DNA from 4 places in the Sporosarcina sp. FA15 genome. Region 2 is predicted to be linked to each of the others. Evidence: riboswitches for the same ligand, from Rfam matches in the RefSeq annotation. Region 2 holds a riboswitch; each other region holds the start of a gene.
What was found. Region 2 has a riboswitch for thiamine pyrophosphate ahead of ACP8HG_RS18850 (thiamine phosphate synthase). Riboswitches for the same ligand answer to the same signal wherever they lie in the genome.
Positions count from the first base shown of each region.

Region 1: it holds a riboswitch for thiamine pyrophosphate, as region 2 does, so the genes downstream of both, thiD (bifunctional hydroxymethylpyrimidine kinase/phosphomethylpyrimidine kinase) here and ACP8HG_RS18850 (thiamine phosphate synthase) in region 2, are expected to answer to the same signal.
Region 3: it holds a riboswitch for thiamine pyrophosphate, as region 2 does, so the genes downstream of both, ACP8HG_RS00710 (acetylornithine deacetylase) here and ACP8HG_RS18850 (thiamine phosphate synthase) in region 2, are expected to answer to the same signal.
Region 4: it holds a riboswitch for thiamine pyrophosphate, as region 2 does, so the genes downstream of both, tenA (thiaminase II) here and ACP8HG_RS18850 (thiamine phosphate synthase) in region 2, are expected to answer to the same signal.

Region 1 is NZ_CP188818.1:3,794,676-3,797,824, forward strand. It holds gene ACP8HG_RS17875 (hypothetical protein) at 1-393, shown strand, start outside; gene ACP8HG_RS17880 (histidine phosphatase family protein) at 606-1,148, shown strand; TPP riboswitch at 1,525-1,630, shown strand; gene thiD (bifunctional hydroxymethylpyrimidine kinase/phosphomethylpyrimidine kinase) at 1,710-2,540, shown strand; gene thiE (thiamine phosphate synthase) at 2,533-3,149, shown strand, end outside.
Region 2 is NZ_CP188818.1:3,969,265-3,972,413, reverse strand. It holds gene ACP8HG_RS18860 (phosphoribosylaminoimidazolesuccinocarboxamide synthase) at 1-167, opposite strand, end outside; gene ACP8HG_RS18855 (YebC/PmpR family DNA-binding transcriptional regulator) at 880-1,599, shown strand; TPP riboswitch at 1,673-1,781, shown strand; gene ACP8HG_RS18850 (thiamine phosphate synthase) at 2,017-2,622, shown strand; gene thiO (glycine oxidase ThiO) at 2,606-3,149, shown strand, end outside.
Region 3 is NZ_CP188818.1:127,785-130,933, forward strand. It holds gene ACP8HG_RS00705 (S-layer homology domain-containing protein) at 1-1,130, shown strand, start outside; TPP riboswitch at 1,148-1,250, shown strand; gene ACP8HG_RS00710 (acetylornithine deacetylase) at 1,462-2,736, shown strand.
Region 4 is NZ_CP188818.1:407,177-410,325, forward strand. It holds gene ACP8HG_RS02065 (ABC transporter permease) at 1-328, opposite strand, end outside; gene ACP8HG_RS02070 (ABC transporter ATP-binding protein) at 325-1,074, opposite strand; gene tenA (thiaminase II) at 1,061-1,753, opposite strand; TPP riboswitch at 1,861-1,964, opposite strand; gene ACP8HG_RS02080 (exonuclease SbcCD subunit D) at 2,115-3,149, shown strand, end outside.

The DNA of each region.
Region 1 (3,149 bases), 170 kb from region 2:
GTGATAGATGGGGTGAATGACTCACTTTTAAAGCATAGAGAGGCCATAACAATTCCGCTCCCAAAAGGGTTAACTAAAGCGCAACGTGATTGGTTAAAGCACGAACATTCCGAGGCGCTACTAGGGAGTATCGTCTATCAGTTGATGTCCGATCCAATCCGCACAGCATCTCTCTTTGCATCATTGAACAGCAATGCAATAGATGTAAATGCAGCATTATATTTGCAGGAAGAAACGAGCGCTGCCGTTGAGGTGGAAACAGAACATCAATTGATTAACATAGAGGATGATCTGGATAATTTTGATTGGGAACAGTTAAAGGAGCCAGAAGAAACCTCTGTTGTAGAAGAGGAAGACCCTCTAGCTGACTTCCTTGCTCAGATGAATAAATAATAGTGAGTGCCTGCATAAGAAACCACCATGAATGTTTAAATTTTCATGATGGTTTATTGTACAGGCACTTTTTGTCGTGATTTCTAAGGAATCTAAGACATTGAGATGTTTTCTTTGGAGCATACAAGGGAAAAAGAGTAATAGGGATGACTACAGCTAGTTTGCGAATGGGTTGTATGTCTATTTAGTAAGAAGAATGGGGTGAAGCGGGTATGGAAAAAGTTATTTACATCGTGCGTCATTGCTCCGCAGAAGGACAGGCACCACACGCGGAATTGACTGCTGAAGGGATTTTGCAGGCGGATCAGCTTGTAGCGTTTTTCGAAGATATCGAAGTGGAACGGATTATTACGAGTCCGTTTTCTCGTGCACGTCAGACGGGCTGGCCTATAGCTGAGCGGAAGAAGTTGCATGTAGAGGTGGATAGTCGGCTTATGGAGCGCGTGCTAAGTTCAATGGATTTCGAGGATTGGTTGATAAAGCTGGAAGATACGTTTTTTGACCTTCATCTAAAATATGAAGGTGGGGAATCTTCGAGTGAAGCGATGTCGAGGGTCTGTGATGTTGTGGATGAGCTGGGTGACGGTTCGCGGACAGTGCTTGTGACACACGGGAATTTAATGGCGCTATTATTAAGGTGTTATGATGAGCGATTCGATTTTGGGCAGTGGCAGGCACTGACGAATCCAGACGTGTATGTTATACGGATTAAGGATGGGGACTCAGAAGTGGAAAGAATTTGGGGTTCTGAATAAAAAAACAGGCCGCTGTGATGTCGGCCTATCTAGGTTTTAGTGAATGTTAACCCATTGTAAGATTAGTAATAATGACCACTGCAATAATAACGAGTGCCCCGAAAAGACTGATCCACATGGATTTGTCGGGATTATTCGGTCTGCTGTCTGCTTTATGCATAAACTGCGCCTTCTTTCTGTTTATGTCATTAACTATACTCTTATCGACGATAGAATGGAATAAACTGTTACCACGTGAAACGAGTTTATTATATATATTGAACCTATTTGATGGAGTTTTTTATTTCCATTACTCTATGCTTCTATTGAAAATGGACCAAACATTCCCACAATCTCACACTAGATATGTTACACTTGCTACAAAGCTGAATAGTTTAACAACCACTAGGGGAGCCTTTTTTAGGCTGAGACGTGCATGAATGCGCGGACCCTTGGAACCTGATCCGGATTATACCGGCGTAGGAAAGTGGGTACGCCTTTTACGAATAGTTAAATGGCTAGCCGCTTTCTTACGCCACCGGGAAGCGGCTTTTTAGTATAAATAAAAGGGTGGCGAATCGAATGGTACGTGTGGCATTGACAATTGCGGGGTCGGATAGTGGTGGTGGTGCGGGTATTCAGGCAGACTTGAAGACGTTCCAAGAATTGGGTGTTTTCGGTACGTCGGCACTGACAGCGGTGACAGCGCAAAATACATTTGGAGTGACGGCGATACAGCCGGTTGACACCGCTATTATTAAAGCGCAAATACAGGCAGTTATTGAAGATTTTGATGTTAAAGCGATTAAGACAGGGATGCTCTTTTCGACAGAAATTATCTATGCAGTGGGAGAGGCGTTTCATTGGAGCGGAATTCCACTTGTCATTGATCCGGTAATGATTGCGAAAGGGGGTGCTTCATTGCTAGAAAGACAGGCGGTTGAAGCGTTGAAGACTGTACTTGTACCTCTTGCAGCTATTGTTACACCTAATATTCCAGAAGCAGAAGTGCTTGCAGGAATGGAAATAAAGACGAATGCAGACATAGAACGAGCGGCGAAACATATAATAGCGTTGGGCGCGGGGGCGGTTCTTATTAAAGGGGGCCACCGGAAAGAAGCGCCTTATGCGGAAGATCTGTTCATGGGGGCTGACGGGGAACGGTTCTCGGTTCGCGCACCATGGATTGATACGAAAGATACGCATGGAACAGGGTGTACGTATTCGGCGGCACTGACAGCGTTTTTGGCAAATGGGGAAACGGCAGCGAATGCAGTTGTTTCTGCAAAATGTTTTATCCACGCAGCAATTGAAGATGGACTTAAAATTGGTGGCGGCCATGGTCCGACGAATCACTGGGCATATGGACGCCGCGGTAACAAGACAATGGAAGGGGTTGTAGTTTATGGATAAGCAAACAGTTAACTTATATTTCATCATGGGTACAGTGAATTTGGCGGGACGCGACCCGTTACATGTCTTAGAAGAGGCGTTAAAGGGTGGTATAACGAGCTTTCAATTACGTGAAAAAGGGCCTGGTGCATTAACGGGTGAAGAATTGAAGGCTTTTGCACAAGCGTGTCAGCAATTATGTGAACAATATAGTGTACCTTTCATTGTCAATGATGATATAGGTCTTGCGATTGAAATTGGTGCAGACGGTATTCATATCGGGCAGGAAGACGGATATATTTCAGCAGTGCGTGACAAGGTTGGTCCAGACATGCTAATAGGTGTTTCTACGCATAATGTAACAGAAGCGATTGCGGCAGCTGATGCTGGGGCTGATTATATCGGTCTAGGTCCAGTTTATGAGACACAGACGAAAATGGATACGCAACCGGTTATTGGTATCGAGACAATTAGGGAAGTGGCATCGTTGTTACCTGGCTTACCAATTGTTGCGATTGGCGGAATTTCAGAACGCAGAGCCGGTGCTATCATTAAAGCGGGTGCGTCAGGGGTAGCGGTTATTTCTGCAATTTCTGGAGAAGAAGATCCTGGAGAAGCAGCAAGTCGTTT
Region 2 (3,149 bases):
ATCCGAAGTCCGGATTGCCCCGCGCCTTCAATCGATAAGCCAACTGTGTTCGCACCAGGATCGAAAACCCCGTCTTCTCCGGTTACATCATCTTTAAATTTCAGTAGTACATTGTTGCCGTCCAATTTGTATACATCTTTCGTCTTCCCTTTATATATGAGTTCCATGCGTCTGTTCCCTTCTATAGTAGGATGAACGTTCACCTTTAGTATAATTGAGAATCGTCATAAGAAAAAGAGTTTTTCTTAAATATCGGATAATGTTCTTTCCATCACGCCAAAACTGTACGATAGTAGACAAATTCTCATAATTGAAAGACAGTATATATGTTGAACAAATGAATACGGCGTATGCGCTTTACAAGGGCTTTTGGGAGGCTACTGAAAAAAAACTTGTACTTGAAATGAATTAGGATTCCCCCTAATACCGCTTCGGCGCTTTGTGGATGCCTCCCGCGAAGACGCGCCTGCGCTAGATAGTCTATGTGAGAAAGAGCTTTTCATTATCTGCGATGAAAACTGCAACCCGGAGTGTGTCTTTCTTGAATAGAATTAGTAGCAAAAAATAAGCACATTATAATCTCGGCGTATACATCTCAAAATCACATTTCTCTCGATAATGAACATCCTAGCGCAGGCGCGGCAAAGGCATCCCCAAAGCGCCAAGCGTTCTACAATCCCCCCCGAATTAATACTCTCTCCTTATTGAGCGCCACAGTAAATTTAGTGGGATTCCTTAATTCAACTTAAATAGGTAAAAACTTTCTCCCTTACACAACCTAATAGCCCATTTTTAATAATTCCCACTCGTCTACTTGCATATAATTGTTGTATACTTATTGTAGTAAATCTATGCTTAATCGAAAGTGAGTGGAAATTCATGGGCCGTAAATGGAACAATATCAAAGAGAAAAAAGCTTCAAGAGATGCGGACACGAGTCGCATTTATGCTAAATTCGGACGTGAAATTTATGTAGTAGCGAAGCAAGGCGAGCCTGATCCTGAATTGAATCAAGCGCTAAAATTTGTCGTAGAACGCGCAAAAACATATAGTGTACCAAAAGCGATTATTGACCGGGCAATTGAAAAAGCAAAAGGTGGTTCAGAAGAAAACTTTGACGAGCTTCGCTATGAAGGATTCGGACCAAATGGCTCGATGGTTATTGTCGATACACTGACAAATAACGTCAATCGTACTGCATCAGAAGTACGCGCCGCATTCGGTAAAAATGGCGGTAATATGGGTGTCAGCGGATCTGTTTCCTATATGTTTGATGCGACTGCAGTTATCGGAATTGAAGGTATGTCCGCCGACGACGTTCTCGAACTTCTAATGGATGCGGACGTCGAAGTGCGTGATATTCTAGATGAAGAGGAGTCGGTCATCATCTATGCTGAGCCAGACCAGTTCCATGCTGTTCAGGCAGCTTTAAAAAGTGCCGGTATTACAGAGTTTAACGTCGCTGAAATAACAATGCTTGCACAAAACGACTTGACTCTGTCACCAGAAGCTCAAGCACAATTCGAGAAAATGATTGACGTACTGGATGATTTGGAAGATGTTCAACAAGTGCATCATAACGTCCACTTAGACGACTAAGCGCAACTGTTCATCCTTTCATTCATTCCATTGACGTGCTATGCTACTAATAGATTGACAACTTCATAACATATTCGACCATTAGGGGAATCCTTTTAAAGGACTGAGAAACGAGTTCCACTCCGCTACCCTTATCACCTGAACAGGTTTGTACCTGCGTAGGGAAGTGGCGTGTCTTCCTATCAGTGCATTCTAATGCCATCGACAGACCACTTTCCATACCTGGAAAGTGGTCTTTTTTTATCAAGAAAAGCAGAAGGCGCCGCTCAGCTCCGACAGGCATAAGACGGTTTACGAAGAGGGCGTCCTTCAGCCCTCGCAGTAAAACGACTTATGACCCGAGGGGTTGGCGCCTGAAACTAGACCCTATTCCCAGGTGAAAACATATACTATTTCTTTTCGATAAGGAGGAGTTCGATGAAGATAATTGCCGTAACAGATGACAAAATGGAACGTAGCCAATTGCTTGATACATTGCTAGCAATCGAACCTTTTATCGACGCAGCCATCTTACGTGAGAAATCGAAAATGGATTCAGAAATAATAGCGTTGATTCGACAATTAATCGAATCTGGCTTTGATTCAACTAAACTAATTGTCCATGGGCGAACGAATGTCGCTTCAATTACCGGGATTAACAAAGTTCAACTTCCCGGATACGGCGAACCGCTAACGCTACTCAAAAAAAAATTCCCGGCTATCTCCTTCGGCAGATCTGTCCACTCTTATGGTGAAGCTGAAACTGCTTATAAAGAAGGTGCTGACTGGATTCTTTATGGTCATTTATTCGAGACAAGTTCAAAAGTTGGCCTCTTCCCCCGTGGAACCGATGAGCTTTTTCAAATCGTTGAATCGCTAGCAATTCCCATCTATGCAATTGGTGGAATTCAGCCCCATCACCTTCCGCAATTAAATCAAGGCGGAGTTGCAGGAATTGCAGTGATGTCGTCCATTTTTGGCAGTGACAATCCTGAAGTTGCCACAACAGCCTATAAGGATGCCAACCATGTCACAACCAGTTGATGTTGTCGTTATTGGGGGAGGGATTATTGGTTGCAGTACAGCTTATTATTTAGCAAAAGAGGGTTTGTCAGTTCACCTTGTTGAACGCGATAAAATCGCTCAAGGCACTACTCGGGCGGCTGGCGGCATGCTTGGTGCACACTCTGAATATTTGAATGACACCTTTTATTCATTCGCGCAAGAAAGTCAGGTACTGTATTCAGAATTCCAACGTGATGCAGGGGCGGACTTCGGTTATACAGCTGGCGGTATTGTTCAGTTTGCTTGTTCCGAAGAAGAACGAATTGCCCTCTCCCGTTGGAAAAACGCAGTTCATCTTTCAGCTGAACAAGTTCGCGAACGAATTCCGCATGTTGCTCCACCTGCTTTTGGTGCGTATCTTTTTGAAGAAGACGTCCATGTTCATCCTGAAAAGGCTTGTCTGGCATTTTGCGCAGCGGCTAAAAATTTGGGTGCTACTATTTCAGAACAGGCCACAGTCGATGAAATCACACTGTTACATGGTGGCTATCAGATACGCATTGCGT
Region 3 (3,149 bases), 780 kb from region 2:
CAAAGCAATTGTCATTAGAGTATGAGAATGATGGCTACAGTTACATGCGTCAATTGCTCGGTGAAAAAGAGGCACTGTCTTATGCTCAGGTTGGAACAACATTATTATCTGTGCATACGTTAAATTCAAAAGGCAATGACATTGTAGATCAGTGGTATATGAATGCGGATGACCAATTATTTGCGAATGAAGAGAATATGGAGAGCTGGATGCTTGAGTCAGCTAAGTATTATAAAAAACGTAATAATTGGTACACGGCGGGTGGCCCATACAATAAAATGGCGATAACCACAGAGCCAATGCCTGACACAGGGCAAGGATATGGGCGGAACTTACTTCTATTAAAAGAAGATCGTGCGCTGGTTTTATATAATGAGCAAGAGGATCGTTATTTTGAGAACTTAATTTACAACTCATTTGTTAACTTGAAGAATTTCAAAGGTGACAAAGATTATTGGGAAACAGAAGTTACAAGCACCTATTTGAAAGATTTATATGACATTACAGCTCCATTCATTGATACACGTTTTAATGAGCAAATCGCGCTTTTCTACTATAATAGTGGTGCTGATTTTGGAATTGAGAATGCGAAAGAGCCATTGCGTAATTATGCTGACTTACTAGTCTCACAAAAAAGTAAAGGAAACGTCATTCCTGTGAATGACGAGTCTTACTACATCGCGGATTACTTCCCGATTGCACAGCAAGTAACGACACATGCCTCTATGAATCATGTGTTGGGCGGTATGAACGTTTTACTCATGGCTTATAATGAGTTCGGTGATCAGAAGTATTTAGATACAGCGCAGGCTATACAAACAGCGATTGTAGCGGATAAAGATGATTGGATTCGTGATAATGGCGATATTTGGTATCGTATTTCCGCATTACGTGACTATAAAGGCGATGATTACAAGCATCTGACTTTAGAGGATTTAATAAATTCGTACAAACTTTGGAAAGATATTGATCCGACGTATTTGCCTTTATTAGAAGAAATGATTGCTTCAAAAGCTTCGTTTTTATCGAATGAAAATTTAGGTTACACAACTAAAATAAAGAACGGGTTACGTGATATCGACTTATCGAACTATCTTCCTAAAGGGGAAGAAAGAACAGATGCATTGTGAAGAAGAAAAAACTAAATAGATACTGCTAGGGGAGCCGTTTAGGCTGAGACACATCATAGATGTAAACCCTTCGAACCTGATCTAGTTCATACTAGCGTAGGGAAGCAGCTGAAACTCTACACTCAATGTCTTTATATACGTAGAAAACAGCCGCCTTCCGATTATGGAAAGCGGCTGTTTTCTGTTCCAGTGTATATATGTTGAACAAATGAAATAAAGATAGTGAACTGCGCGAAGGCGCATTACAAGGGCTAGCGCCGTAGTGAATTCAATGGAATTCTTTATTACAACGTATATAGATTCACCTACCAAAAATATAGATAAGGGATGGATGAGTAAAATGGAAAATAGAATTAGTAACCTAGTTGATGAACGTCTAGAGGAGTTAGTGCAATTGCTAGCGGACCTCGTTCGTTTCCCGACAGTTAGTCCACCGGCAAGAAATACAACAGGCGTACAGCGGTATATTCAAGATTTTTTAGCACAAGAAAAATTTGAAACGGTTAGTTGGGATGTATTTCCTGGCGACCCGAACGTTGTAGGCGTTAAAAAGGGAACGGATGGAAACCTGTATAACAGCCTAATCATTAATGGACATATAGACGTTGCGGAAGTGGGGGATGAAACAGAGTGGACTGTGCCTGTCTTTGAACTAACGACTAAAGATGGCAACGCATATGGGCGAGGAACATCCGATATGAAAGGTGCAGTAGCGGCGACTTTACTAGCCGTTAAATTATTAAACGAACTAGGTGTGGAACTGAAAGGTGATTTGCAAATTCAGACTGTCATTGGGGAGGAAGCGGGAGAGGCTGGAACACTTTCATGTATGGAAAAAGGCTATACAGCAGACTTTGCACTTGTAGTCGATGGCAGTGATCGTCAAATCCATGGTCAGGGTGGTGTGATTACCGGCTGGATAACGATTAAAAGTAAGGAAGTTTTCCATGATGCAATGAGGATGAGTATGCTTCATGCAGGCGGTTCGGTTAATGGGGCTAGTGCGATAGAAAAGATGATGAAGGTTATTGCTGGATTACAAGATTTAGAACGTCACTGGGCTGTGACAAAAAAATATCCGGGTTTTGCGCCTGGCACCACTACTATTAATCCAGCAGTTATAGAAGGAGGAAGGCATGCAGCTTTTGTGGCGGATGAATGTCGGCTCTGGATCACCGTTCATTTCTATCCGAATGAAACCTATCAATCTGTAACAAAAGAAATCGAAGAGCATTTGAACCATGTAGCAAAAGCAGACACGTGGTTAAGAGAAAATCCCATTCACTTTCGCTGGGGTGGAAAATCAATGATTGAAGAACGTGGAGAAATATTTCCGGCGCTTGAAATGAATGCGGACCATGCAGCTGTTCAACTTCTTGCGCATTGTCATGAACAAACCGAAAAAAGTCCTGCAATAATAGGTATGTCGAGATCAGTAACAGATGCGGGCTGGCTAGGAGCAGCAGGAATTCCAACTGTTATCTATGGTCCTGGAAAGTTGGAAGAGGCACATTCAGTCGATGAAAAGATAAACATTGAAGAATTAGTGGTATTTACCAAGACGCTTATGTTATTTATAAATGAGTGGTGTAATACGAAAAAATAGGAGTGCAAGTAATCTCCCCATTCATCTACTACTATTAAACTGTTACATGTTGAACAAATGGATGCCTATATAAACTAAGCGAAGGCGCCTTACAAGGGACAGCCTAAACCTTAAGAAAAGCTTAAAAGTCTACGTTTGACTTGTACATTTGCGGCTAGCTTTGGACGAAATGATTACAACACCTTTACCGCGGGTTAAATGTGGCTGGAAATGCCAGCTACACTCTTTTCGGTAATCCTGTTACAACTAACTGTCCACCACATACCTACAATGTTTAAGTGGAAAATGCAACTACTTTGGAAGATGGAAGAATAACTACCTTTCTATAAAAGTTGCAAGTGCCCGAAGATGAAATTTCGGGCACTCTGCTGCATTTAACAAGCTTTCCTTACTTACTTTGGCAAAAATCATAC
Region 4 (3,149 bases), 1.1 Mb from region 2:
ACCACAGTACAAAAATAGGTGCAAGCGCAATAATAGGAACCATTTGAGATGCAATGAGAATTGGATAGAGCGCTTTTCGTACGCCGGGATGGGAAGACATTAGCACTGCAATTGCTGTTCCTGAAATAATCGAAATGGCTAGGCCGATAATAATCGTCATCAAAGTAACCGGTAGATGTTTCAACAATAATACTTCCCTCAGTTCCCAAAAACGTATAAAAATTTGTATAGGGGAAGGGAGAATGAACGCTTTACCGTAAAGGCGTGCACCCAACTCCCAGATACTTAGAAATCCTGCAATGATTACTAAGGAAGCCGTATTTTTCACAGCGAAACCTCACTTCTGAGCTTGCCGATAAGCAGTTCTTTTAGCTCGAGCATTTCAGCGCGATGTAAATCGTTTCTTATTCGAGGTCTTTCAAGAGGCACTTCGATTTCCACGAATGAAGTGACAGGTTTGTTTTGCAACAGAAAAATACGGTCTGACAGAAACAGTGCTTCCTCTACGTCATGTGTGATGAAAAGGACAGTTGATTTGCGCTTTTCCCACAGATTGATGAGCCACTCTTGCATAGCCAGTCGAGTGATAGCGTCGAGGGCCGAAAAGGGTTCATCCAATAACAGTAGGGAATTGCCAGAAAGGACAGCGCGCAAGAAAGCGACGCGCTGCTTCATTCCACCCGAAAGTTCGCCGGGATAGTTATCCTCCGTTCCACCAAGGCCGAACTCCTGTAATAATGGTTGCACTTGTTCCTTAGCAGCCTTCTTATCTAATCCGGCTACTTCAAGTGGAAGGCATGCATTTTCTAAAATGGTTCGCCAAGGAAGTAGCAAATCTTGTTGGGGCATATAGCCGACCTTTCCGAGGCGCTGAGTATTTGGATTCCCTTCAAGAGAAATGGTACCGTTTGAGGGTTCATCTAATCCGGTTACAAGACGGAAAATCGTGCTTTTACCGGAACCGCTAACACCAATTATCGAAATAAACTCACCGGGAAGAATGTTGAATGACAGATTATCGAGTATGCTGTTGCCTGATTGGTACGTGAATGAAACACCGTCAAACGATAGCATTTATCATTTCAACTCCAGGCCACATTTGTTTTGTATTTGCCATATCCCAAAACATATATTCATAACGAGTTGTATTGAGGAAGATCTCCTCGAGCTTTAACAGTTCATGCTCCGGTTTTCCTTCTGTTGATTTGTTCATTAAATCAATACACCAGCCCGCAAGTTCCTCGAATTCATCCGAAGAATACATCTGAATCCAATCGCCATATAACGAGTGATCGGCAGCACCTGGAATAGCATTTAGCTCCTTACCGATTTCCCAGTAACTCCATGCGCAAGGAAGCAGAGCAGCCATCACTTCCGCAACGGTTCCATTTTGACAGACGTGTAACATGTAGTGCGTATAGGCAAGAACAATTGGTGACGGCTTAGCGTTTTCAAGTTCCTGTTCAGAAATGCCGAACCGCAGTGCGTAGCTTCGATGCAGGGCCATTTCCTTGTTCAGCGTCCCATCGAGTAGTGTCGCGAATTTGCCCATCGTTTCCAAGTCGTCGGCTTTTACAGCCCCGATCGCAAACAGTTTTGCATAATCAATCAAATACAAGTAATCCTGTACCATATAAAACCTGAATTTATCCGGATCAAGCGTCCCATCGCCAATTCCTTGTACGAACGGATGGCTATGATTCTGTCTCCAGATTGGTAACGTCTTTTCTAACAAACGGTCAGTGAACTTCATGATATCAACACTCCCTTTGTATTCTTGAAAACCAAAAAACCCACTCCTTGAAGAAGAAGTGGGTTGTAGACAATCAAAAGTATCCCGGAAAATAGACCGGCAGAATTATTGTGTCAGCACCTCTTCCTTACGCTGGTATTAACCAGTTCAAGTTATAAGGGTCAAGGCACATGCCTCTCTCAGCTCTGTTAGAGCACCCCTAGCGGTGGATCATATGAAATTGGACTCATCCCCATTATAAGCATATTAAAAATAGAAGGTCAACCTTAACTTTGTGAAAAGTTAGAAAGGAATGTATGTTTCCTTTTACAAGAATTATCCTGTAAAGTAGAAAGAAAAAGTATTGAAAGGGGAAATGAATTTGAAATTTTTCCATACAGCGGACTGGCATTTAGGCAAGCTCGTTCAAGGTATATATATGACAGAAGGACAGCGTTATGTGCTTGATCAATTTGTAGAGGTAGTCAAAAAGGAGAAGCCAGATGCGGTCGTTATCGCAGGCGATTTGTATGACCGTGCGGTGCCACCTACAGAAGCGATTGCACTACTTGACGAAGTGCTTGGAAAAATCACTATGGAACTTGGAATACCAGTCCTTGCGATTGGAGGAAACCATGATAGCCCGGGACGCCTCCATTTTGGAAGCGGATTGATGCGAGTAAATGGCTACCATATTGCAGGTCAGATGACGAAAGTAATCGAACCGGTCGTTTTGTCAGATGACTACGGTGAGGTTCATTTCCATCTCGTACCATTTGCGGATCCTTCTGTTGTAAAACATTTGCACGAAGATGAAACGATTGTGAACCATAACGATGCGATGAAGAAAGTGACGGCAACTATCCGTGAACAAATGGCAGAGGGGGTCCGACATGTATTTGTTGGACATGCTTTTGTGACACCTCACGGAGAAAGTGAAAATAACACGAGTGACTCCGAACGACCGTTGGCAATTGGTGGGGCAGAATATGTGTCGGCGCATCTTTTCGAAGGATTTAATTATACTGCACTTGGCCACCTACATCAGGCACATTATGTGTTAAATGAAACAGTGCGATTTGCGGGTTCGCCAATGAAATATTCGATTTCAGAAGAACATCATAATAAAGGGTTTCTAATTATCGAACTTGATGCTGCAGGGCAGGTATCTGTTGAGAAACGGGAGTTGAAGCCAAAGCATGATATGCGGACGGTTGTAGGGACGATGGAAGATATTTTGTTGCACCCAGTAAGTGAGGATTATGTTTTTGTTAAATTGCTAGATGAGACACCGGTTTTATTCCCGATGGAAAAAGTACGGTCAGTCTATCCGAACGCGATGCATGTTGAGCGTAAAGTGCTCATGCTGACCGCAAATGCGATTGATGAACAACGTATGGAACATGGGAGGCATGAT